4 regions of the Kineococcus aurantiacus genome follow, and region 4 is predicted to be linked to each of the others. Evidence: riboswitches for the same ligand, from Rfam matches in the RefSeq annotation. Region 4 holds a riboswitch; each other region holds the start of a gene.
What was found. A riboswitch is a leader RNA that binds a small molecule or an ion and turns the genes downstream of it on or off. The one in region 4 is predicted to bind S-adenosylmethionine.
Positions count from the first base shown of each region.

Region 1: it holds a riboswitch for S-adenosylmethionine, as region 4 does, so the genes downstream of both, BJ968_RS05840 (LLM class flavin-dependent oxidoreductase) here and BJ968_RS09110 (ATP-binding cassette domain-containing protein) in region 4, are expected to answer to the same signal.
Region 2: it holds a riboswitch for S-adenosylmethionine, as region 4 does, so the genes downstream of both, BJ968_RS04300 (rhodanese-like domain-containing protein) here and BJ968_RS09110 (ATP-binding cassette domain-containing protein) in region 4, are expected to answer to the same signal.
Region 3: it holds a riboswitch for S-adenosylmethionine, as region 4 does, so the genes downstream of both, BJ968_RS18850 (O-acetylhomoserine aminocarboxypropyltransferase/cysteine synthase family protein) here and BJ968_RS09110 (ATP-binding cassette domain-containing protein) in region 4, are expected to answer to the same signal.

Region 1 covers NZ_JACCBB010000001.1:1,217,694-1,222,936, reverse strand. Annotated here, with positions in the region: gene metE (5-methyltetrahydropteroyltriglutamate--homocysteine S-methyltransferase) at 1-376, shown strand, start outside; gene BJ968_RS05850 (LLM class flavin-dependent oxidoreductase) at 430-1,077, shown strand; gene BJ968_RS05845 (LLM class oxidoreductase) at 1,168-1,503, shown strand; gene BJ968_RS05840 (LLM class flavin-dependent oxidoreductase) at 1,527-2,618, opposite strand; SAM riboswitch class IV at 2,719-2,832, opposite strand; SAM riboswitch class I at 2,932-3,024, shown strand; gene BJ968_RS05835 (ABC transporter substrate-binding protein) at 3,210-4,802, shown strand; gene BJ968_RS05830 (ABC transporter permease subunit) at 4,799-5,243, shown strand, end outside.
Region 2 covers NZ_JACCBB010000001.1:898,010-903,252, forward strand. Annotated here, with positions in the region: gene BJ968_RS04285 (methyltransferase domain-containing protein) at 1-156, opposite strand, end outside; gene BJ968_RS04290 (cobalamin-independent methionine synthase II family protein) at 161-1,381, opposite strand; gene BJ968_RS04295 (O-succinylhomoserine sulfhydrylase) at 1,404-2,594, opposite strand; gene BJ968_RS04300 (rhodanese-like domain-containing protein) at 2,710-3,111, opposite strand; SAM riboswitch class I at 3,117-3,200, opposite strand; gene BJ968_RS04305 (GNAT family N-acetyltransferase) at 3,252-3,776, opposite strand; gene BJ968_RS04310 (glycoside hydrolase 5 family protein) at 3,816-4,856, opposite strand; gene BJ968_RS04315 (endo-1,4-beta-xylanase) at 4,853-5,243, opposite strand, start outside.
Region 3 covers NZ_JACCBB010000001.1:3,929,900-3,935,142, forward strand. Annotated here, with positions in the region: gene BJ968_RS18840 (TIGR03560 family F420-dependent LLM class oxidoreductase) at 1-695, shown strand, start outside; gene BJ968_RS18845 (NtaA/DmoA family FMN-dependent monooxygenase) at 751-2,058, opposite strand; SAM riboswitch class I at 2,132-2,221, shown strand; gene BJ968_RS18850 (O-acetylhomoserine aminocarboxypropyltransferase/cysteine synthase family protein) at 2,353-3,648, shown strand; gene BJ968_RS18855 (LLM class flavin-dependent oxidoreductase) at 3,648-4,958, shown strand; gene BJ968_RS18860 (antibiotic biosynthesis monooxygenase family protein) at 4,979-5,243, opposite strand, start outside.
Region 4 covers NZ_JACCBB010000001.1:1,886,173-1,891,415, reverse strand. Annotated here, with positions in the region: gene BJ968_RS09125 (SpoIIE family protein phosphatase) at 1-322, shown strand, start outside; gene BJ968_RS09120 (ABC transporter permease subunit) at 359-1,159, opposite strand; gene BJ968_RS09115 (aliphatic sulfonate ABC transporter substrate-binding protein) at 1,156-2,196, opposite strand; gene BJ968_RS09110 (ATP-binding cassette domain-containing protein) at 2,253-2,996, opposite strand; SAM riboswitch class I at 3,059-3,150, opposite strand; gene BJ968_RS09105 (YqjF family protein) at 3,269-4,018, shown strand; gene BJ968_RS09100 (CNNM domain-containing protein) at 4,138-5,243, shown strand, end outside.

The DNA.
Region 1 (5,243 bases), 670 kb from region 4:
CCACACGCACCTGTGCTACTCGGAGTTCGGCGAGGTCATCGACGCGATCGACGGCCTCGACGCCGACGTGACGAGCATCGAGGCCGCCCGCTCGCGCATGGAGGTCCTCGGGGACATCGCCCGCGCCGGGTTCGCCCGCGGCATCGGGCCGGGCGTGTACGACATCCACTCCCCGCGGGTCCCGTCCACCGAGGAGGTCGTGAACCTGCTGCGCTCGGCCGTCGGGTCCGTGCCGGCCCGCCAGCTGTGGGTGAACCCCGACTGCGGGCTGAAGACCCGCGGCTACGCCGAGACGACGGAGTCGCTGCGCCACCTCGTGGAGGCCGCCCGCACCGTCCGCGCGGAACTGCCCGTCGGGTCGCCGGTCGCGAGCTGACGCCGGCCCGCCGCGGCGGGCCACCGGAACACCCTGCGGGCCGGGCACCGGCGGTGCCCGGCCCGCACGACCGCCCTCCCACCGGACGCCGGCCGGGTACCCACCACCGCGTCGAACCGAGCCCCGGCGGGTGGCGGCTGCCGGGGGCGCGGGGACGGGCCGACGACGTCGACTGGATCGTCCACACGGCGCAGCTGGCCGAGCGGGCCCGGTTCGACCTGTTCTTCTGCGAGGACGCCCTGACCGCGCCGCGGCCGGGGCACGACGGTCCCGTCCGGGCGGTCGAGCCGCTGACGCTGCTGGCGGCCGTGGCCCGCGGGACCCGGCACCTCGGTCTGGTGGCGACCGCGTCGACGACGTTCAGCGAGCCCTGCGACCTCGCCCGGCAGTTCGCGTCGCTGGACCGCATCAGCCACGGCCGGGCCGGCTGGAACGCCGTCACGAGCCAGTTCGCCGACGTGGTCGCGAACTTCGGGCCGGCGCGGTTCCCCGACCACGCGACCCGCTACCTGCGCGCGGCCGAGTTCGTCGACGTCGTCTGTACCGTCGCGCAGGACCCCACCGAGGGACGAGGTTTCCGGGAGCGCGTCCACGCCGCCGCCCGGGTGCACGGACGTGAACCGGAGCAGGTCCTCGTGTTCCCCGGTGTGCTGCCGGTCGTCGCGGCGACCCGCGCTGCGGCGCAGGAGGTGTGGGCGTAGCTGCAGGAGCTGCAGGACACGGTGGCCGGGTTGCGGCAGCTGTCGTGGCGTTCCGGGCTGGATCTCACGGGGGCCGACCCGGAGCAACCCGTGCGGGACCTGCCGCCCAGCTCCCTGGGACGCAGCCGCGTGGCGTTGCTGTTCGGGCCCGCGGCGCGGGCCGGCTGGACGCTGGGGGAACTGGCGCGGCACGCGGCGGCGACCAACGGCCACCGGCTCCTCGTCGGGTCCGCCGACGAGGTCGCGGACGACCTGCAGCACTGGTTCGAGCACGGGGCCGCGGACGGGTTCACCGTCATCCCCACGCACGTGCCGGCGGGGCTGGAGGCGTGCACCGACCTCGTGGTCCCGCGGTTGCAGGAGCGCGGGCTCTTCCGGCGCGAGTACGCGGCGGGCACGCTGCGGGGGAACCTGGGGCTGGGCTGAGGTCGTGCCGGGAACTGTCCGCGTCAGGACGCGGCGGGGACGAGCGGGGCGCGGCCCTGCGCCTGCGCCGGGGCCGGCACGAGCGGCCGGGACGGGAACTGCCGCCGCAGCACGGGGGCCACGTCGGTGGTGAACAGGTCCCAGTTCTCGCGGTGCTGCGCCTCGCTGAACCCGGAGCGGTCGAAGTGCAGCGCGGTCACCTCGTGCCCGAACCGGGCGTGGTAGCGGCCGACCTTGTCGACGACCTCCTCGGGGGAGCCGACGAGGGCGGAACTGCGGGCGAGGAAGTCCTCGAAGTCCTCCCACACCGCCGGGACACCGCTGCCGGCGAACGCCTTCTGGCGGGCCTCGAAGTGCGGCCGCCAGACCCGGCGCGCCTCCTGGGAGGTGCGGGCCACGAAGCTGCCCGCCGAACCCGCTCCCACGAGCGCGTCGGCCGGGTCGTGCCCGTGCGCGGCCCACCGTTCGCGGTAGTGCTCCACGAGCCGGGCGTACGTGTCGATCGGGTACGTGACGTTCGCCGAGAACAGCGGGTCCCCGGCCGCCGCGGCGACCTCGACCGACTCCTCGCTGGTCGCGCTGCCGTGCCAGATCCGCAGGTCGCGCTGGTAGGGGGCCGGCCAGGTCTCGGCCCGGTCCAGCGACGGCCTGAACCGGCCCTGCCAGGTGACCTGCTCCTCCCGCCACAACCGGCGGAACAGCTCGTACCCCTCGGCGTTGCGGTCCCACTGGTCGTCGGTCGTGACGTGGAACAGGTTCGCCTGCGCCGCGCCGTTGCCCTTGCCGACGATGAGTTCGAGGCGGCCGTCCGCGAGGTGGTCCAGGGTCGCGTAGTCCTCGTAGGCACGCACCGGGTCGAGCAGGCTGAGCGTCGTGACGGTCGTGAACAGCTTGATCCGCGACGTGCGGGCCGCGATGTTGGAGAGGACGACGGTGGGGGAGGAGGACAGGAACGGGCGCTCGTGCCGTTCCCCGACGCCGTAGGCGTCGAAACCCCACTGCTCGGCCAGGGTGGCGTTCTCGACCACCTCGGTGAAGCGCTCGTGCTGGGTCGGCCACACCCCCGTCACCGGGTCGGGGGTGTGGGTGATGAGGGTCATCGCGAGGAACTTCACGGGTCGGTTCTCCCGGTGTCGTGGAACGGCGGGCGGGGGATCCCGGCGGTGGCCTGGGCGGCAGTCGTGCCGGGGGACGTCGCGCCGCGGGGGCCCGCGGAGCACTGCCTTGCCCTGCGGGTTCCGCAGGACCGGGTCCTCACCCGGGGCACCCCACGCCGTGCGAGGGGGTTGCCGGCTGCCGAGCCGGGGCTTCGCGGCAGCACTCGTGACCTGTTCCGGAGCGTGGCACGCGGACGATCCCGGCGTCAACGACGGGTGGGGACGGGCGGGTCTTGAGGATCCGGTGCGCGGTCCCCTATGGTGGCAGGGCACACCATCCAGAGCGGCTGAGAGACCTGGCTCAGAGACGCCGCAGCAACCCCCCGGAGACGGGCGCGGGTGCTTCCGCCAGGACCGATGGAGGAGTTCTCGTGGACCGCACGTCCCACACCGCGATCTGGCGCCGCGTCGTCGACTTCTGCCTGACCGGTTCCTCCGGCTGTCGCTGACCAGCGCCCCCTGAGCGCGCGGGAGACGTTCCCGCGCGCCCGCGCACCGCACGCCTCCGGCCGGTGCGCACCTCCGCCGTTCCCCCAGCCTGGAGCCCCTTTGCGCACCCGCACGCCCCTGTCCGCCCTCACCCTCGCCGGCCTCCTCGTCCTCACCGCGTGCAGCGGCGGGCAGAGCAGCGCGCAGAACCCCGCGGACGCCACGCCCGTGGACGGTGGGAACCTCACCTTCGCCATCTCCGTCGACTCCGGCTGCATCGACCCGCAGCAGGTCGGCAACAACGACGCGCTGAACATCGGCCGCCAGCTCGTGGACTCCCTCACCGTGCAGGACCTCGACGGGAAGATCCAGCCGTGGCTGGCGCAGTCGTGGGAGGTCAGCCCCGACGCCACCACCTTCACGTTCCACCTGCGGCAGGGGGCGACGTTCTCCGACGGGACCCCCGTGGACTCCGCGGCGGTCAAGGCGAACCTCGACGGGATCGTGGCGCTGGGGGCGAAGGCCTCCCTGGGGTCGACCTACCTGCAGGGGTACACCGGGACGCAGACGCCGGACCCGCAGACGGCGGTCGTGACGTTCTCGGCGCCCAGCGCGCAGTTCCTGCAGGCGACCTCCACGATGTCGCTGGGCCTGTTGTCGGTGCCGACCACCACGGCCGACCCCGCGACCCGCTGCGACGGGAGCACCCTCGTGGGGTCGGGGCCGTTCACGGTGGGCAGCTACACCAAGGACGACAAGACGGTGCTGGACAAGCGCAAGGGCTACGACTGGGCGCCGACGGGCTCGAAGCACTCCGGGGAGGCCCACTTGGACTCGATCACCTACCAGGTCGTCCCCGAGGCCAGCGTCCGCACCGGGTCGCTGCAGTCGAAGCAGATCGACGCCACCACCGGCATCGCCTCCCAGGACCTGCCGCAGTTCGACGGCAACGGGTTCTGGACGCAGCGCCGCGCGAACCCGGGGATCCCGTACAACTTCTTCCCCAACGAGTCCCGGCCGATCTTCTCCGACGAGCGCGTCCGGCAGGCCTTCTCCAAGGCCATCGACCGCGAGCAGCTCGTCAGCATCCTCAACCCCGACGACGTCGCGGTCAGCTCGGCGCTGTCGGCCTCGACGCCCGCGGCCCCCGACGACTCCGCCGCCCTGGCCCTCGACGTCGACGGTGCGAACGCGCTGCTCGACCAGGCCGGCTGGGTCGAGGGGGCGGACGGGATCCGGGAGAAGGACGGCCGCAAGCTCACCGTCACCGTCACGTTCTGGCAGTCGACCACCGCCGTCCTGGAACTGGTCCAGCAGCAGGTGCGCGCGGTCGGCATCGACCTCCAGCTCAAGCAGGGCACCACGGCCGAGACGACCGCGCTGCAGAACTCCGGCGACTGCGACGTCCTGTTCTACAACCTCACCCGGTCCGACCCGGACGTGCTGCGGACGATCTTCTCGACCGAGACGCGCAACGTGAACCACCGCGCGCACAGCCAGGTCGACGACCTGCTCACCCAGCAGGCCGCCACCCCCGACACCGCCCAGCGCGCCCAGCTCGTGGCGCAGGCCTCGAAGCTGCTCGTGGAGGACGCCCACTCGATCCCCCTCTTCGAGCTGTCCACCGTCATCGCCGCCCACGACGACGTGCACGACCTGCAGTTCGAGGGTTCCTCGCGGTTGTGGTTCTACGACGCCTGGAAGCAGTCGTGACGGGTTACGTCGCCCGCCGGCTGGGGCAGGCCGTCGTCGTCCTCTGGGCGGCCTACACCGTGACGTTCGTCATCCTCTACCTGCTGCCCAGCGACCCCGTCGAGATCATGCTCGCCGGCGGTCAGGGCGGGGAGCAGTCCACCGTCGACCCGGCCCAGGTCGCCGCCCTGCGCGCCGAGCACGGCCTCGACGACCCGCTGCCGGTGCAGTACGCCCACGCGCTGTGGAGGACGCTGCACCTGGACCTCGGCGCCTCCATCCAGAACGGCGCGCCGGTGACCTCCCAGATCGGGCAGGCGCTGCCGCAGACGGCGCTGCTGACCGCGTCGGCCCTCGCCCTCGCCCTCGTCCTGGGGGTCGGGACCGCGTTCCTGTCGACCTGGACGCGCTGGGCGTGGGTGCGCACGCTGCTGCTGGCGCTGCCGCCGCTGGGGGTCTCGC
Region 2 (5,243 bases), 990 kb from region 4:
GGCGTCGCGCCCGTCACCGCCGCCGGCGTCCAGGACCCGCAGCCCCTCCCCCAGGTCGGCGGTCCACTCCCTCAGCAGGCGCGCGACGACGTGGTAGCGCAGCCGCCCCCAGGGCGAGTCCTGCCACAGCGCCCACGCCGCCTCCCCCGCGGACACCGGCTCACCCGAACAGCCGGGCGCTCGCGATCCGCGCCCCCTCGCCCAGGGTGGCGAGCTTGGCGAGGGCGATCTGCGGGTGGATGCGGCCGCCGAGGCCGCAGTCGGTGGAGGCCACGACGTTCTCGGCACCCACGACGGAGGCGAACCGCTCGAGGCGGTCGGCGACGAGCTCGGGGTGCTCGACGACGTTGGTGGCGTGGCTGACGACGCCGGGCACGATCTGCTTGCCCGCGGGCAGTTCCACGTCCCGCCAGACCTTCCACTCGTGCTCGTGCCGCACGTTGGCCGCCTCGAAGGAGTACGAGCCCGCGTCGATCTCCAGCATGAGGTCGACGATGTGCTTGAACTCGACGTCCGTGGTGTGCGGGCCGTGCCAGCTGCCCCAGCACAGGTGGAAGCGGACCTGCTCGGTGGGCAGGCCGCGCAGCGCGTGGTTGAGCGCCTCGACGCGGATCCGGGTGAACGCGCGGTAGTCCTCGACGGAGGGTTCGGGGTTGATCTGGTCCCAGTTCTCCGCGATGGACGGGTCGTCGATCTGCACGATCAGCCCGGCGTCGGTGACCGCCTTGTACTCCTCGCGCATGACGTCGGCCCACGCCCAGATGTGCTCCTCCTCGGTGGCGTAGTACCGGTTGGAGATGCGCGCGCCGCTGCCCGGGGACAGGGAGGTGATGAAACCCTGCTCGAGGCCCGTGGCGGCCAGCCCGGCCTTGAGGTTGGCGATGTCGGAGGCGATGGCGTCCTGGCCGGTGTAGGACAGCGGGCCGGTGGTCGCGGGGAACGCGGTGGCGTTCTTGCCCGTCGAGATCCCCGACGTCGGGTCCTGGTAGGCCTCCTTGAAGATCGTCCAGTCGCGGCGGTCGGGGAAGCTCGTGAGCTTGACGTCGCCCGGGCCGGACCGGACGGTCGGCTGGGTGAACAGGTCCTCCCCCGTCACCTCCAGGCCGGCGACGCGCTGGAAGGAGTACGACCACCAGGCGCCGTAGTCGACCGCGCTGGACATCGCCTTGCCGTACTCGCCGTCGCCGACGATCGTCACCCCGAGGTCCTCCTGCCGCTGCACGAGGTCGACGACGGCGCGGGTGAGCAGCGCCTCGAACTCGGGCGTGCGCTCGAGGGTGAAACCGTCCTCGGCGACCCGCCGGGCCTCGTTGGCGGCGATGAGCTCGGGGGTGCGCGGCAGGCTGCCGGCGTGGGAGACGGGGATCTGCTGCTGCGACAAGGGTGTTCTCCGTTCGGGTGGTTCAGGCGAGGGCGCGGGTGAGGTCGTCGAGCAGGTCGTCGGGGTCCTCCAGACCCACGGACAACCGCAGCACGCCGTCGGTCAGGCCGATGGCGGCACGACCCTGCGGCCCCAGCCGCCGGTGCGTCGTGGTGGCGGGGTGGGTGGCCAGCGACTTGGTGTCGCCGAGGTTGTTGGAGATGTCCACGACCCGCAGGGCGTCGAGGACCTCGAAGGCGCGTTCCTTGCCGCGCCCGGCGGGGGCGTCGAGCTCGAAGGTCACGATGGTGCCGCCGAGGTCCATCTGGCGCTTCGCCAGGTCGAACTGCGGGTGGCTGGGCAGCAGGGGGTAGCGGGCCCAGCGGACGCCGGGCTGCTGCTCGAGGTGCTCGGCGATCCGCAGCGCGCTGGCCGCCGAGTGCCGGACCCGCAGGCCCAGGGTCTCCAGCCCCTTGGCCAGGGTCCAGGCGTTGAACGGGCTGAGGGTGGGGCCGGTGTGCCGGGTGAGTTCCCGGAACCGGCCGCCGATGAACTCCTCGGTGCCCAGCACCGCACCGCCCATGACCCGGCCCTGGCCGTCGATGTGCTTGGTGGCCGAGTACACGACGACGTCGGCCCCGAACCGCAGCGGGTGCTGGCCCACGGGCGAGGCGAACGCGTTGTCGACCACGACCGCGGCGCCCGCGGCGTGGGCCAGCTCGGTGACCGCCTCGATGTCGACGAGGGTCTGCATGGGGTTGGCGGGCGTCTCGAAGAACACGGCCTGGGTGGGCACGGCGAGCGCCTGCTCCCACTGGGTGAGGTCCTCGCCGTCGACGAAGACCGTCTCGACGCCCCAGCGGGGCAGGATCTCGTCGAGGATGACGAAGCAGGACCCGAAGAGGCTGCGCGCGGCGACGACCCGGTCCCCGGCGCCCAGCAGCGCGGCCAGGGCGTAGAACACCGCGGACATCCCGCTGGCCAGCCCGTAGCAGGCCTGCGCGCCCTCCATGAGCCGCAGCCGCTCGGTGAACACCGACACCGTCGGGTTGCCGTAGCGGGAGTAGACGTACCGGTCGACGTCACCGGAGAAGGCGGCCTCGGCGTCGGCGGCGGACCCGTAGACGTAGCCGGACGTGAGGTACATCGCCTCGGCGGTCTCCTCGAACTGCGAGCGGGCCAGGCCGCCGCGGACGGCCGTGGTGTCCGGCCGCCAGTCCCGCGCGTCGCTCACGACGTCTCCCCCGCTCGCTCCGTCGCGGTGCCCGTGGCGCCGCCTTCCCCCGGATCCGCGCGACGACTCCGTCGGCGCGTCTCCTCGGTCCAGGCAGCGCCGCACCGCGTGTCGCTCACGACTGCTTCCAGGGCAGGCCCGCGGCGCGCCAGCCGACCGCGCCGCGGTGGCCCTCGGCGTCCAGCGGCCCCTCGAAGCCGTCCAGGACGTTGTAGCTCGGCGCGATGCCGGCCGCCGTGGCCGCCTCGGCCGCGGCGACCGAGCGCTGCCCGGACCGGCACAGGAAGACGACCTTGCGGCCGGACCCGGGCGTGAGGCCGGCCGCGGCCAGGTCGGCGAGGAAGCGCTCGGGGTCCACCGGCAGCCACGACACGAGCGTGGGCTCGGCGCCCAGGCCCGTGGGGACCCCCACGAACCGCCACTCGGCGTCGGTGCGGACGTCGACCAGGACCGCGTCCGGGTCGTCCCGGACGAGCTCGAAGGCCTCACGCGGGGTGAGGTCGCCGGCGTGACCCACTGTTCCTCCCATCGGTCCTGGCATGAGCACCCCTCGCGGGGTTGCTGCGGCGTCGACGAGCCAGGTCTCTCGGCCGCTCTGGATGGTCCGCCCACCCTAGGGCATGGCGGAGGGCCCCGGGGCCGGGCCGGGGAGGAGGCTCAGAGGAAGCGGTGCATGACGTGCAGGCCGACGTACCCGTGCTCGGGGTGGTCGAAGGCCTGCGGGACGGTCCCGACGATCGCGAAGCCCAGCGACGTCCACAGCGCGACGGCCGCGGTGTTGGTCTCGACGACGGCGTTGAACTGCACCGCCAGGTACCCCTGCGCGCGGGCCCACGCCAGCACGTGCTCGCCCAGGGCGCGCCCGACCCCGCGCCCGCGCGCGGCGGGGGACACCATGAAGCTGGCCGTCGCCACGTGGGCCCCGCCGCCGGGGCGGACGGGCCCGCACTTGGCCGTCCCGAGCACCTCCTCCTCCCCCGTCCCGTCCCCCGTGCCGTCGTCCGTGCCGTCGTCCTCGACGGCCACGAAGGTCGCCCACGGCGGCGGCTGCACCCACAGGTCGCGGGCCCGCTGCGAGGTCAGTCCCTGCGGCAGGGCGTAGGTCTCCCCGTCGGCGACGACCTCGTCGAAGAAGGGCCAGACGCGGGCCCAGTCGGTCTCGGCGTACTCGCGGATCTGCACCCCGGCACCGTAGCCGGGGCGGGCCGCGGGGCCGCCGCCTCAGCCGGGGGCGAACTCGTTGAACGCCTCGTGGCCCGGGCGCACGGTGCCGTCGGCGTCGAGGAAGTGCAGCCACTCCGGGTGCCCCACGGGCCCGTGGGTGTCGCGGTGCAGGTCGGCGACGCCGCTGTGGTGCAGGGCGTGCACGGTGTACCCGATCCCCCGCTCCCGCAGCCGGGACAGCGTGTAGCGCATGACCTCGACGTGCTTGGCGTCGTCGCGGGCGCCCCAGACGGTCTCGCTGGCGTACAGGTCCTTGCCGGCCGAGCGGGCGAGGGCGACGCACTCGTCGAGGTAGGCCTCGAAACCCTCGTGGGTGTGCACGTCCGTCTCCGGGCCGATGCCCTGCCACATCCAGTACGGGTGGAAACCCAGGACGTCGCTGACCGGTTCGGTGGCCCGCAGCGCGGCCACGTCGGCGTAGTTGCCCACCGTCAGCGGCTGCCGGGCCCCGGCGGCCAGGACCACGCCCCGGCACCACCGCAGCCAGCGCAGCTCGGCGGTGCGCAGCGGGCTGTCCTCGTCGTGGACGTAGGCGCCCATGAGGGGTTCGTTGCACAGGTCCCACGCCCAGACCCGCTCGTCGTCGGCGTGGGCGGTGACGACGTCGAGGAGGTAGCGCCGGAAGATCCGCTGCACGGGGGCGACGTCGGGGCCGTCGGCGAGGGGGTCGGCGAACAGGTCGTCGGTGCGGCTCCAGGCGCTGGCGTGCGGCAGGAGGTGGTCCAGCGGGACCCCGCCGAAGTCGCACACCGGGTCGCGCCAGCGGTTGAACAGGACGGGCACCACCGCGATGCCGTGCGCGGCGAACACCCCCAGCCCGGCGTCGAGGTTGGCCAGGAACCGCCCGGGGTCGCGCTGGAACGCCTCGTGCGACAGCCACCAGCGGGCGGTGTTCCAGCCGGGGAACGCGGCCTTGCCGCGGGCCACCTCGACGGCCATCAGCCCGTGGTCGTGGTGCTGCCACAGGTCCAGGCCCGAGGTGCCCCAGGAACCGGCGTAGTTGAAGCCGTGGACCTCCCGGGTCGGGCGGCGGGTCACCGGCCGGTCCCCGCGGCCAGCCGCACCTCGAGGGCGGCCGCCGTGCCGTCCAGGCGCACCCCGGCGCGGGCGCCGCCCGCCGACACCTCGTACTCGCCCCGGAAGCCGTGGACCGCGAGGCGGCCGTCCGCGTCGGTCCGCACGGTGGTGGGGGCGACCCACCACTGCCCCTTCACCAGCGCGTGCACCGCGTCGTAGGCGGGTTTGCGGGTCCCGTCGGCCCGGACGAGGCCGACGGGGGCGCCGAGCCAGGTGGTCGCGTCGGTCAGGCCCCAGTAGTTGAACGCCTGCACCGACGGGTGCGCCACGAGGGTGCTCAGGTGCCGGACGAGCTCGTCGGCCTGCCGCTGCTCCCCCTCGGGGGTGGAGGGCCAGTGGTCGACCTGG
Region 3 (5,243 bases), 2.0 Mb from region 4:
TGGAGGCGTACACGACGCTGGGCTTCCTGGCCGCCCGCACCGAGCGCGTCGAGCTGCTCGCCTGGGTGACCGCGGTGACGTACCGGGAACCGGGGCTCCTGGCCAAGCTCGTCACCACCCTCGACGTGCTCTCCGGCGGCCGGGCGTGGCTGGGGATCGGGGCGGCCTGGTTCGAGCAGGAGGCGACGGGCCTGGGCCTGCCCTTCCCGGGCACCGCCGAGCGCTTCGAGCGGCTGGAGGAGACGCTGCGGATCTGCCGGCAGATGTGGTCCGACTCCGAGGAACCCTTCACCGGCCGGCACTACGCGCTCGGCCGGACCCTCAACAGCCCGCAGCCGCTGCGCCGCCCGCACCCGCCGATCCTCATCGGCGGCGGCGGGGAGAAGAAGACGCTGCGCCTGGTCGCGCAGTACGCCGACGCCTGCAACCTGTTCGGGGGCGACGACATCGCCCGCAAGCTCGACGTCCTGCGGGCCCACTGCGAGGACCTCGGCCGCGACTACGACGAGATCGAGAAGACCGTCATGGCCGTCGCCGACCCCGACGACGTCGAGGGGTTCCTCGAGCAGGCCCGCGGGTGGGCCGCGCTCGGCGTCACCCACGTCCACGGCGGGTTCCGGGGCTACTTCGAACCCGGCAGCGTCAAGCGGTTCGGCGACGCCGTGGTCCCGCGGCTGGCCGAGCTGGGCGCCTGAACGGCCCCCCGGCTCACCGGTAGCGGCTCACCGGTAGCGGCTCACCGGTAGCGGCTCACCGGTAGCGGCTGGGCGGCACGGGCAGGCCGAGGTTCTCCCGCAGGGTCGCCGCGGGCAGTTCCGGGGCCAGCACCCCGCGTCGCACCAGCAGCGGCACCACCTGCTCGGCGAACTCCTCCAGCCCGGTGGGCAGGGAGGAGAACGCCAGGGTGAAACCGTCCGCCGCGCCGCCGGTGAACCGCTCGGTCATCCAGTCCGCCACCTGCTCGGGGGTGCCGGGCAGGAACCGGCGGCGCAGCATCGCCCGGTACAGCTCCCGCAGCGTGAACCGCTCGCGGTCCACGAGCTTGCGGACCCCCTCGAACACCGTCTGCACCTGGTTCGACCCGCTGCTGAAGTCGAACTCGAACCGCTCGTCCAGCGGCCGGTCGGACAGGTCGACCCCCAGGTGGTGCGAGAGCCAGTCCAGGCTGAGCCGGTCCGGGGTCAGCGCCTCGATCTCCTCCAGCCGCTCCAGGGCGCGCGCGGGGGTCTCGCCCAGCACGGGGGACAGGGCCGGCAGCACGAGCAGGTGCGAGCGGTCCCGGCCGTTCTCCACGGCGCGCCGCTTGTAGTCCTCGTAGAGGCTGCGCGCGCCCGGCAGCGGGGCCGAGCCCGGCACGAACACGGCCTCGGCGTGCCGGCCCGCGAGCCGCCGGCCGTCCTCGGAGGACCCGGCCTGGAACAGCACGGGACGGCCCTGCGGCGGGCGGGGCAGGTTCAGCGGGCCCCGCACCCGGAAGAACTCCCCCTCGTGGTCCAGCACGTGCATCCCGGCCGGGTCGGCGTAGCGGCCCGAGGCGACGTCGGGGCGGATCGCGCCGTCGTCCCAGCTGTCCCACAGGCCGTGCACGACCTCGACGAACTCGGCGCCGCGGCGGTAGCGCGCGGCGTGGTCCAGGTTGCGCTCCAGCCCGAAGTTGCGGGCCTCCTCGTCGCTGGCCGACGTCACGAGGTTCCACCCGGCCCGCCCGGAGCTGAGGAAGTCCAGGGTGCCGACCTGCCGGGCGGTGTGGAACGGCTCGTTGTACGTCGTGGAGACGGTCGCGACCAGGCCGATCCGCTCGGTGCTGCGGGTCAGCGCCCCCAGCAGGCCGAACGGCTCGGGCCGCACGTTCGCGACGTGCTCGACGCCGGAGCCGAACCGGTCCCACACGTACAGCTCGTCGGCGTAGAACACGGCCGCGAACCCCGCCCGCTCGGCGGTGCGCGCGAAGTGCTCGTAGTACCCGAAGCTCACGTACTCGTCCGGCCGCCCACCCGGCAGCCGCCAGCTCGTGAGGTGCTCGCCGCCGGGGTAGAAGACCATCGCCGTGAGGATCACGACCGCGCACGCTACCCCGCGCCCGATCCGGTGAAGCGCTTGACACGGGTCGGGGCCGTGCCGTCCACTGGGAGAGCCATCCAGAGCGGCCGAGAGACCTGGCTCGTCGACGCCGCAGCAACCGCCCCGCCGGGGTAGGTGCTCCCGCCAGGACCGATGGGGAGGGACCCGCAGTGCCGATCGAACCGCTCACGCGACGCCTCGTCGTCGACCTCCTGCGCAGCGCCGGGACGACGTGTCGGGCCTGACCGCCCGATCCGCCCCCACCCCGCTCCGCCCCAGGAAGGTCCCGCGATGACGCACGCCCCGTACGGCTTCACCACCCAGCAGGTCCACGCCGGCGCCGAACCGGACCCGGTCACCGGCTCCCGGGTCACGCCCGTCCACCTCACCGCCGGGTTCGTCTTCGACGACTTCGAGCACGCCCGCGCCCGCTTCGCCGGCGAGGACGACGGCTACGTCTACACCCGCATGGGCAACCCGACGACGGCCGCCGTCGAACGCCGCCTGGCGGTCCTGGAGGGCGGCACCGACGCGATCCTGCTCGGCACCGGCCAGGCCGCGATCACCGTCGCCCTGCTGGGGATCCTCGGCGCCGGCGACCACGTGGTGGCCGCCGCCGACCTCTACGAGGGCTCGCGCGGGCTGCTGCTGGACAACTTCGCCCGCCTGGGCATCGCCGTCGACTTCGCCGCCGGGCCGGGGGACTGGGAGCGGCTCGTGCGCCCGACGACCCGGGCGTTCTTCGCCGAGTCGGTCGCCAACCCCAAGAACAGCGTCCTGGACGTCCCGGCCGTGGCCGCCGTCGCGCACCGCCACGGCGTCCCGCTCGTCGTGGACAACACCTTCGCCACGCCCTACCTGCTGCGGCCGCTGGAGCACGGCGCCGACGTCGTCGTGCACTCGGCGAGCAAGTTCCTCGCCGGGCACGGCTCGGCGCTGGGCGGCGCGGTCGTCACCGGCACCGGTTTCGACTGGAGCGGTTTCGCCCACCTCACCGACCCCGCGAACGTCCTGGCCGGGATGAGCTGGGTGGAGCGCCACGGCCCGCAGCGCGCCTACGTCGAGCACACCCGCTCCGTCGTCGCCTCCCGGCTGGGCCCGGCGATCTCGCCGTTCAACGCCTTCCTGGTCCAGCAGGGGCTGGAGACCCTCTCGCTGCGGGTGGGCCGCCAGAGCGCGACCGCCGAGACCGTCGCGCGCTGGCTGCAGGCCCGGCCCGAGGTCGTCGGCGTCGACCACGCCGGGCTGCCCGGGCACCCCTCCCACGACGTCGCCCGCCGCCTGCTGCCGCGCGGCACCGGGGCGGTCCTGTCCGTGACGCTGGAGGGTGGACGCGCTGCGGCCCAACGGTTCGTCGACGCCGTGCAGCTGTTCACCCGGATGACCCACGTCGGGGACGTCCGCTCCCTGGTCATCCACCCCGCCAGCACCACGCACGCCCACCGCAGCGAGGACGAACGGCTCGCCGCCGGGATCTGGCCCGGCCTGGTGCGGCTGTCCATCGGGCTGGAGGAACCCGAGGACCTGCTCGGGGACCTGGAGCAGGCCCTCGTGGCCTCCCGCGAGCGCGAGGGGGCGGCGGCCTGATGGGACGCCTGCAGCACTTCGGCTACTTCTTCTCCCGGGGTTTCGGCCCGCAGGGCTGGGGACGGGACTACCAGGCGTGGAACGACGACTGGACGCGCCCGGACCTGTACGCCCACGCCGTCCGCGACCTCGAACGGGCCGGGTTCGACCTCGTCGTGGTCGAGGACGCGATCTCGCTGGGGAACCCGCAGACCCTGGACCTGCGGGTGCGCGCCGCCTACGGCGGCCCCAAGCACGACCCGCTGCTGCTGGCGCCGTACCTGTTCGCCGCCACGACCCACCTCGGGGTCGTCCCGACGGTCAACGCGGGGATCACCCCGCCGTACCTCGCCGCCCGGCAGGCCGCGACGCTGCAGCACCTGTCCGGCAGCCGGTTCGGGATCAACCTCGTCACCGACACCGGCAGCGCCCGGCACGTCGGGCTCGACCCCGTCCCGCACGACGTCGCCTACGACCGCGCCGAGGAGTGGATCGACGTGGTCCGCCGGCTGTGGCACAGCTGGGACCCCGAGGCGCTCGTCGCCGACCCCGTCACGGGCCGGTTCGCCGACGGCACCCGCATCGACGCCTTCGCCCACCGCGGGGAGCACTTCCGCCTCGACGGCCCGCTGAACGCCCTGCCGTTCTCCTCGGGCGACCCCGTCCTGGTCTCCCCGGGCGGGTCGCCCCGGGGCCTGGGGTTCGCGGGGTCGCGCTCGGACGTGCAGCTGGCCCTCGCGCCCCTGCGGGTCGACCGGGTCCGCGAGTACCGGCGCAGGGTCCTCGACGCGGCCGCGCTGGCGGGCCGCAAGGCCTCCGACGTGCGCGTCCTGCTCGTCGTCAAACCCGAGCTCGTCGCGAGCGCCGCCGAGGCCGACCGCGTCGTCGAGGCCTCCGCGCACCCGGGCGAGGACGTCCTGCGCGAGGTCGCGCTGCACTGGTCCAGCGACCTGGAGACCGACCTGACCGCCCTGCCGCTGGACCGCCCGCTGGACCCGGCGGTGTTCGGCGACCACGTCTCCCTCGGGACGATCTCCGCGCTGCGCGGGGACACCCCCGACGCCCCGCTGCGGGAACTGCTGACCCGCAAGGCCCGCAAGGGCCGGCTGGCCGACCGGTCCGGCCTGGTCGGGACGGCGGAGGAGTTCGCCGACCTCGTCGAGGAGTTCGGCGAGGACGCGGGCAACGACGGGTTCCTGCTCTCGGGCGACCTGCACCCCGTGACGCTGCACCGCTTCCTCGACGACCTCGTGCCCGTGCTGCGCCGCCGCGGCGTCCTGCGGTCCGGGTACGGCGGCGGGGGGCTGCGGGGCAACCTGTTCGAGTTCTGAGCCGGGAGCCGGCCCCGCCCTCAGGCGGGACCGGCGCCCAGCACGACCTCGAACTCCAGCAGCGAGGCGCCCGTCGCGACCGGCCGCTGCCGCTCCCCGGCGTGGGCGTCGCGGGCGCCGCCGCCCGCCCACGCCTGGTACGCCTCCTCGGTCTCCCACCGGGTGTAGACGAAGTAGCGGGTCTCACCCGCCACCGGACGCAGCAGCTCGAACCCGAGGAACCCCGGGCTGCCCTCCACGGCACCCAGCCGGTGCGCGAACCGGCGTTCCAGCTCCGGGCCGGAC
Region 4 (5,243 bases):
CGCCGAGCGTCACGACCACGCGCTCACCCTGGAGCCGGGCGCCACCGTCGTCCTCTACACCGACGGGCTCGTCGAGCGCCGGGACGCCCCCGTGCAGGACGGGCTGGAGTGGTTGCGCGCCACCGTCGAGCGGTTGCACGACCTGCCCGTCGAGGAGCTGTGCGACGCGCTGCTGGCCCAGCTCGAGGGCCCGCCCGAGGACGACGTCGCGCTGCTGGTGCTGCGCGCCCACCCCCAGGACGGCCCCCGCCCGCGGGGGGCCGGGCCGCGGGTCGTGCCGCCGGCGTCCCCCGGGGCGGGGCGGGCCCGGGACGCGCGGTAGCGGGACGGCGCGGGCGCACCCGCGCCGTCCCGCGCCTCAGGCGCGCGCGGCCTTGACCCGCCCCTCCACGATCCCCAGCACGACGTCGGACAGCTTGCCCAGCACCGCGAGCAGCACGATCGCCAGCAGCACCTGGTCGGTGCGGGAGGTGTTCTGCCCGTTGGTCATCTGGAAACCCAGCCCGATCGAGGACGAGATCAGCTCGGCCGCCACGAGGAACAGCCAGCTCTGCGCGAGCGCCAGCCGCAGCCCGGACAGCAGCGCCGGGGCGGTCGCGGGCAGCAGGACCGTGCCGAACAGCCCCAGCCCGCGGCGGCCGTAGGCGCGGCCCACCTCCACGAGGGCGGGGTCGAGGTGGGTGAGGGCGGAGAAGACGGTCGTGTAGACGGGGAAGAACGCGCCGATCGCGACGAGCACGATCTTCGGGGTCTCCCCGATGCCGATCCACAGGCCCAGCAGCGGCACCCACGCCAGCGACGGCACGGCCCGCAAGGCCCCCAGGGTGGGGGACAGCAGCCGGTCCAGGACCCGCGAGGACCCCGTCAGCCCGCCCAGGACGAGCCCGGCCACGGCGCCGCAGCAGAACCCGACGAGGACCCGCTGCACGCTGATGGCGATGTTCAGCTGCAGCTGCCCCGTGGCCCACAGCTGCTGGGCGGCGTGGAACACGTCCACCGGCGACGGCAGCTGGCTGGGCAGGAACACCCCGGCCGCCGTGGTGGCCCACCACGCCGCGACCAGCAGCACGGGCACGACCGCGCCGAGCCACCAGCCCGGCCGGCGGCGCGGCGCGCGGCCGGCCGGTGCGGCCGGGGCGGACGTGGTGGGCGCGCTCACGCGGCGGTGGCCTTGCGGGCGAAGTCGGGCACCAGCAGCGTGTCCAGCGCCTTCGTGGCGGCGTCCTCGGAGGGGACGTCGCCGGTGGCGGCCATGAGCGGCACGATCCCGGCCAGCACGGTCCGCTGCGCGTCGCCGGGCACGCCGTCGAGGTCGAGCGTCGTGCGCTCCAGGACGCGGGCGGCGACCTCGGGCGACAGCTGCGCGGCGGTCGCGTAGAGGGTCGCCAGGTCGGCGGGGTTCGCCAGCGCCCACGCGCGGGCCGTGGCGTACGCGTCGACGACCTGCTGGACGAGGTCGGGGGAGTCCTGGACGAACTGCTCGCGGGCGTTGAGGACGCCGTAGGTGCAGAAGTCGACGTTGCGGTACAGCAGCTTCGACCCGGCCTGCAGCTCCGAGGCGGCCATGTTCGGGTCCAGGCCGGCCCAGGCGTCGACGTCACCGCGCTCGAGGGCGGCGCGGCCGTCGGCGTGCTGGAGGTTGGTGATCTCGACGTCGGTGCCGGACAGCCCGGCGCCGGCGAGCGCCTGCTGGAGGAAGAAGTACGGGTCGGTGCCGGTGGTGGCGGCGATCCGCTTGCCGCGCAACCCCGCCACGTCGGTGAGGGTGGAGTCCTTCCCGACGACCAGCGCGGTCCACTCCGGCTGGGAGTACACCGCGACCGTCTGCACGGGCGAGCCGTTCGTGCGGGCCTGCAGCACGGCCGACCCGGCGGTGGAGGCCAGGTCCAGGTTGTCGTTGCGCAGGAACTCGTTGGCCTTGTTGCTGCCCGCCGACTGCTCCCACTGCACGGTGAGCCCGGCGTCCTCGAGCAGCTTCTGCTCGCGCACGACGAGGCTGAGGGGGTTGTAGAGGGCGTAGTCGAGGCGGACCCGGTCGCCGCCGGATCCGCCGGAACCGGCGGAAGCGCCGGAACTGGCGGGGGCCGAGCCGGTGGACGACTCGCCCCTGACGCAGCCGGCCGCGGTCAGGGCCAGGGAACCCAGACCAAGGCCGAGCAGGGCGCGACGGGTGGTGGTGGGGGGCAGCGTGGACACAGTTCTCCCGTGGAGGTGGGTGGGGCGGGTTCTCGGGGTGCCCCCGGAGGGGGCGGTCAGGCGGAGCGGGGGACGCCGAGCAGGTCGAGCAGCTCGACGCGCAGCCGGGCGGTGGCGGCGTCGGCGCGGTCGCGGGGACGGGGCGCACCGACCCGCAGGTCCCGGACGATCCCGGCGCCCTGCCCGCTGCCGGTGTCGCCGAGGACGAGCACCCGGTCGGCCAGGTGCAGGGCCTCGTCGACGTCGTGGGTGACGAACACGACGGTGGCGCCCGTGCCGCGCTGCACCTCGTCGAGCAGGTCCTGCATGCGCAGGCGGGTCAGGGCGTCGAGCGCGGCGAACGGCTCGTCGAGCAGCAGCACGCCGGGGCGGCGGACGAGGGCGCGGGCCAGGGCCGCGCGCTGGGCCATGCCGCCGGAGACCCGGCGCGGCCGGTGCCCGGCGAAGTCGGCCAGCCCCACGACGTCCAGCCAGCGCAGCACCTCGGCCCGGCCCTGCGCGCGGGCCGTGCCGCGCGGCAGGCCGAAGGCGACGTTGCCGGCCAGGTCCCGCCACGGCAGCAGCCGCGGTTCCTGGAACACCACCGCGGTGCGGGGGTGCACCCCGCGCACGGGCTGCCCGGCGACCTCCACCGTCCCGGTGGAGGGGGTGTCCAGCCCGGCGAGGAGCCGCAGCAGCGTCGACTTGCCGCTGCCGGAGGCCCCCACGAGGGCGACGGTGCCGCCCGCGTCGAGCTCGAGGTCCAGGGGGGCCAGCACCCGGTGCTCGCCGAAGCTGCGCCCGACGCCGCGCAGGCGCACCCCGGCGGCCTCGACGCGGTCGGCGGCCCGGGGGCTGGCGGTGGGGGCGGTCGTCACGGTCTCCTCCATCGGTCCCGGCATGAGCACCACACCCCCGTGGGGGCGGTTGCTGCGGCGTCGACGAGCCAGGTCTCTCGGCCGCTCTGGATGGTGCGCACACTCTAAGCCAGCCGCGGGGGTGCCGCCGCCACCCGGTGCGCCGCAGGTGCGCGGCGGGTGCGCGGCGGGTGCGCTGCGGTTGCCGAGCGGCGCCGCTGCGGCACGCTGACCGGGTGGTCACCGCCCCGCCCCTGCCCCGGCCCGTGATGATGCACCAGCACTGGGACGACGTCGCCTTCCTGCACTGGGAGGTCGACCCCGACGAGGTCGCCCCGCACCTGCCGCCCGGCACCCGCCCCGACCTGTTCGCCGGCCGCGCCTACGTCGGCCTCATCCCCTTCACCCTGCGCGGGGCCGGACCCGGGGGCCGGGCCGCCGTGCCGTACCTGGGGACGTTCCTGGAGACGAACGTGCGGACGTACTCCGTCGACGAGCAGGGGCGGCACGGCGTGGTGTTCGCCAGCCTGGACGCCTCCCGGCTGGCCGTCGTCCTGGGCGCGCAGACCGCGTTCGGGCTGCCGTACCGGTGGTCGACGCTGCGGCACGCGGTGCGGGTCCGCGACGGCGCGCGGGAGCTGCTGTGGACGTGCCGCACCCGCGACGGCGTCACGAGCCGCGTCGCGGTCCGCGAGGGCGCGACCCGGCGGGTGGAGCCGGCCCGGGACGACCTCGGCGACTTCCTCACGGCCCGCTTCGGCCTGCACGTGGAGCACCTGGGCCGCACGTGGTGGATCGCCAACGAGCACGAGCCGTGGCCATTGCGGGACGCGCAGGTGCTGGAGCTGGACGACGGTCTCGTCGCGGCCGCCGGGTTCACCGTGACCGGCGCACCGGCGCACGTGGCGTTCGCGCGGCGGGTCACGACGCGGTTCACCACGCCCCGCCCGGCGGCGGGGGAACCGTCCCGCGCGCTCGTGCGTTGACCGGGAACACGTCCCCGGGGCACCGTCCCCCAGACCAGGAGAGGACCGCCGCCGCCGATGCGCGACGACGATCGCCCTTCAAGTACCTCGAGCACGCCCGGCCACGGTGAGGTGCTCCCGTGACGGACGTGCTCGCCCTGCTCCTCGGTGTCGTGGTGGTGTTCGCCATCACCGTCGCCACGGCCTGGTTCGTGGCCCAGGAGTTCGCCTTCATGTCGGTGGACCGGTCGGCGCTGGGCGCCCGCGCCGAGGCCGGCGACCCCGCGGCGCGCCGGGCCCTGCAGGTCACCCGCCGCACCTCGTTCATGCTGTCCGGCGCGCAGCTGGGCATCACCGTCACGGGCCTGCTCGTCGGGTACGTCGCCGAACCCCTCATCGGGGAGTCCCTCGGGGCGCTGCTGGGCGGGGTCGGGGTCCCCGCCGCGGTGAGCGTCGGCGTCGGGGCCGTCGTGGCGCTGCTGTTCTCGACGTTCGTGCAGATGCTGTTCGGGGAGCTGTTCCCCAAGAACCTGGCCATCGCGCGGCCCGAACCGCTGGCGGTGCGGCTGAGCCGGTCCACGCTGGTCTACCTGCGGGTGTTCGGCTGGCTCGTGCGGTTCTTCGACCAGGCCTCCAACGCGCTGCTGCGGGCGCTGCGCATCGAACCCGTCCACGACGTCGAGCACGCCGCGACGGCCAGGGACCTGGAGGCCATCGTGGAGGAGTCCCGCGAGAGCGGTGACCTGCCGCCGGACCTGGCGGTGCTGCTGGACCGGATCCTGGACTTCCCCCAGCGCGACGTCGAGCACGCCATGGTGCCGCGCTCGCGCGTCGACACCGTCGACGAGTCCGCCGACCTGGGCCTGGTGCGCGCCCTCATGGCCGTGGGGCACTCCCGGTACCCGGTGCTGGCCACCGGTTCCGGCGACGTCCTGGGGGTCGTGCACCTGACCGACCTGCTCGCGACGGCCGAGGACGACACGGCGCACGTCACGCGCATCATGCGGGTCCCGCTCGTGGTGTCGACCCTCACCCCGCTGCCGCAGGTGCTGCGGCAGCTGGCCGGGACGAAGAACCAGCTCGCCTGCGTCGTCGACGAGTACGGCGGTTTCACGGGGGTCGTGACGGTCGAGGACCTCGCCGAGGAACTCGTCGGGGAGATCACCGACGAGCACGACGACGAGGACCCGACGTACGTCCCCGTGGAGGGTGACGGGGTGTGGGAGGTGTCGGGGGAGGTCCACGT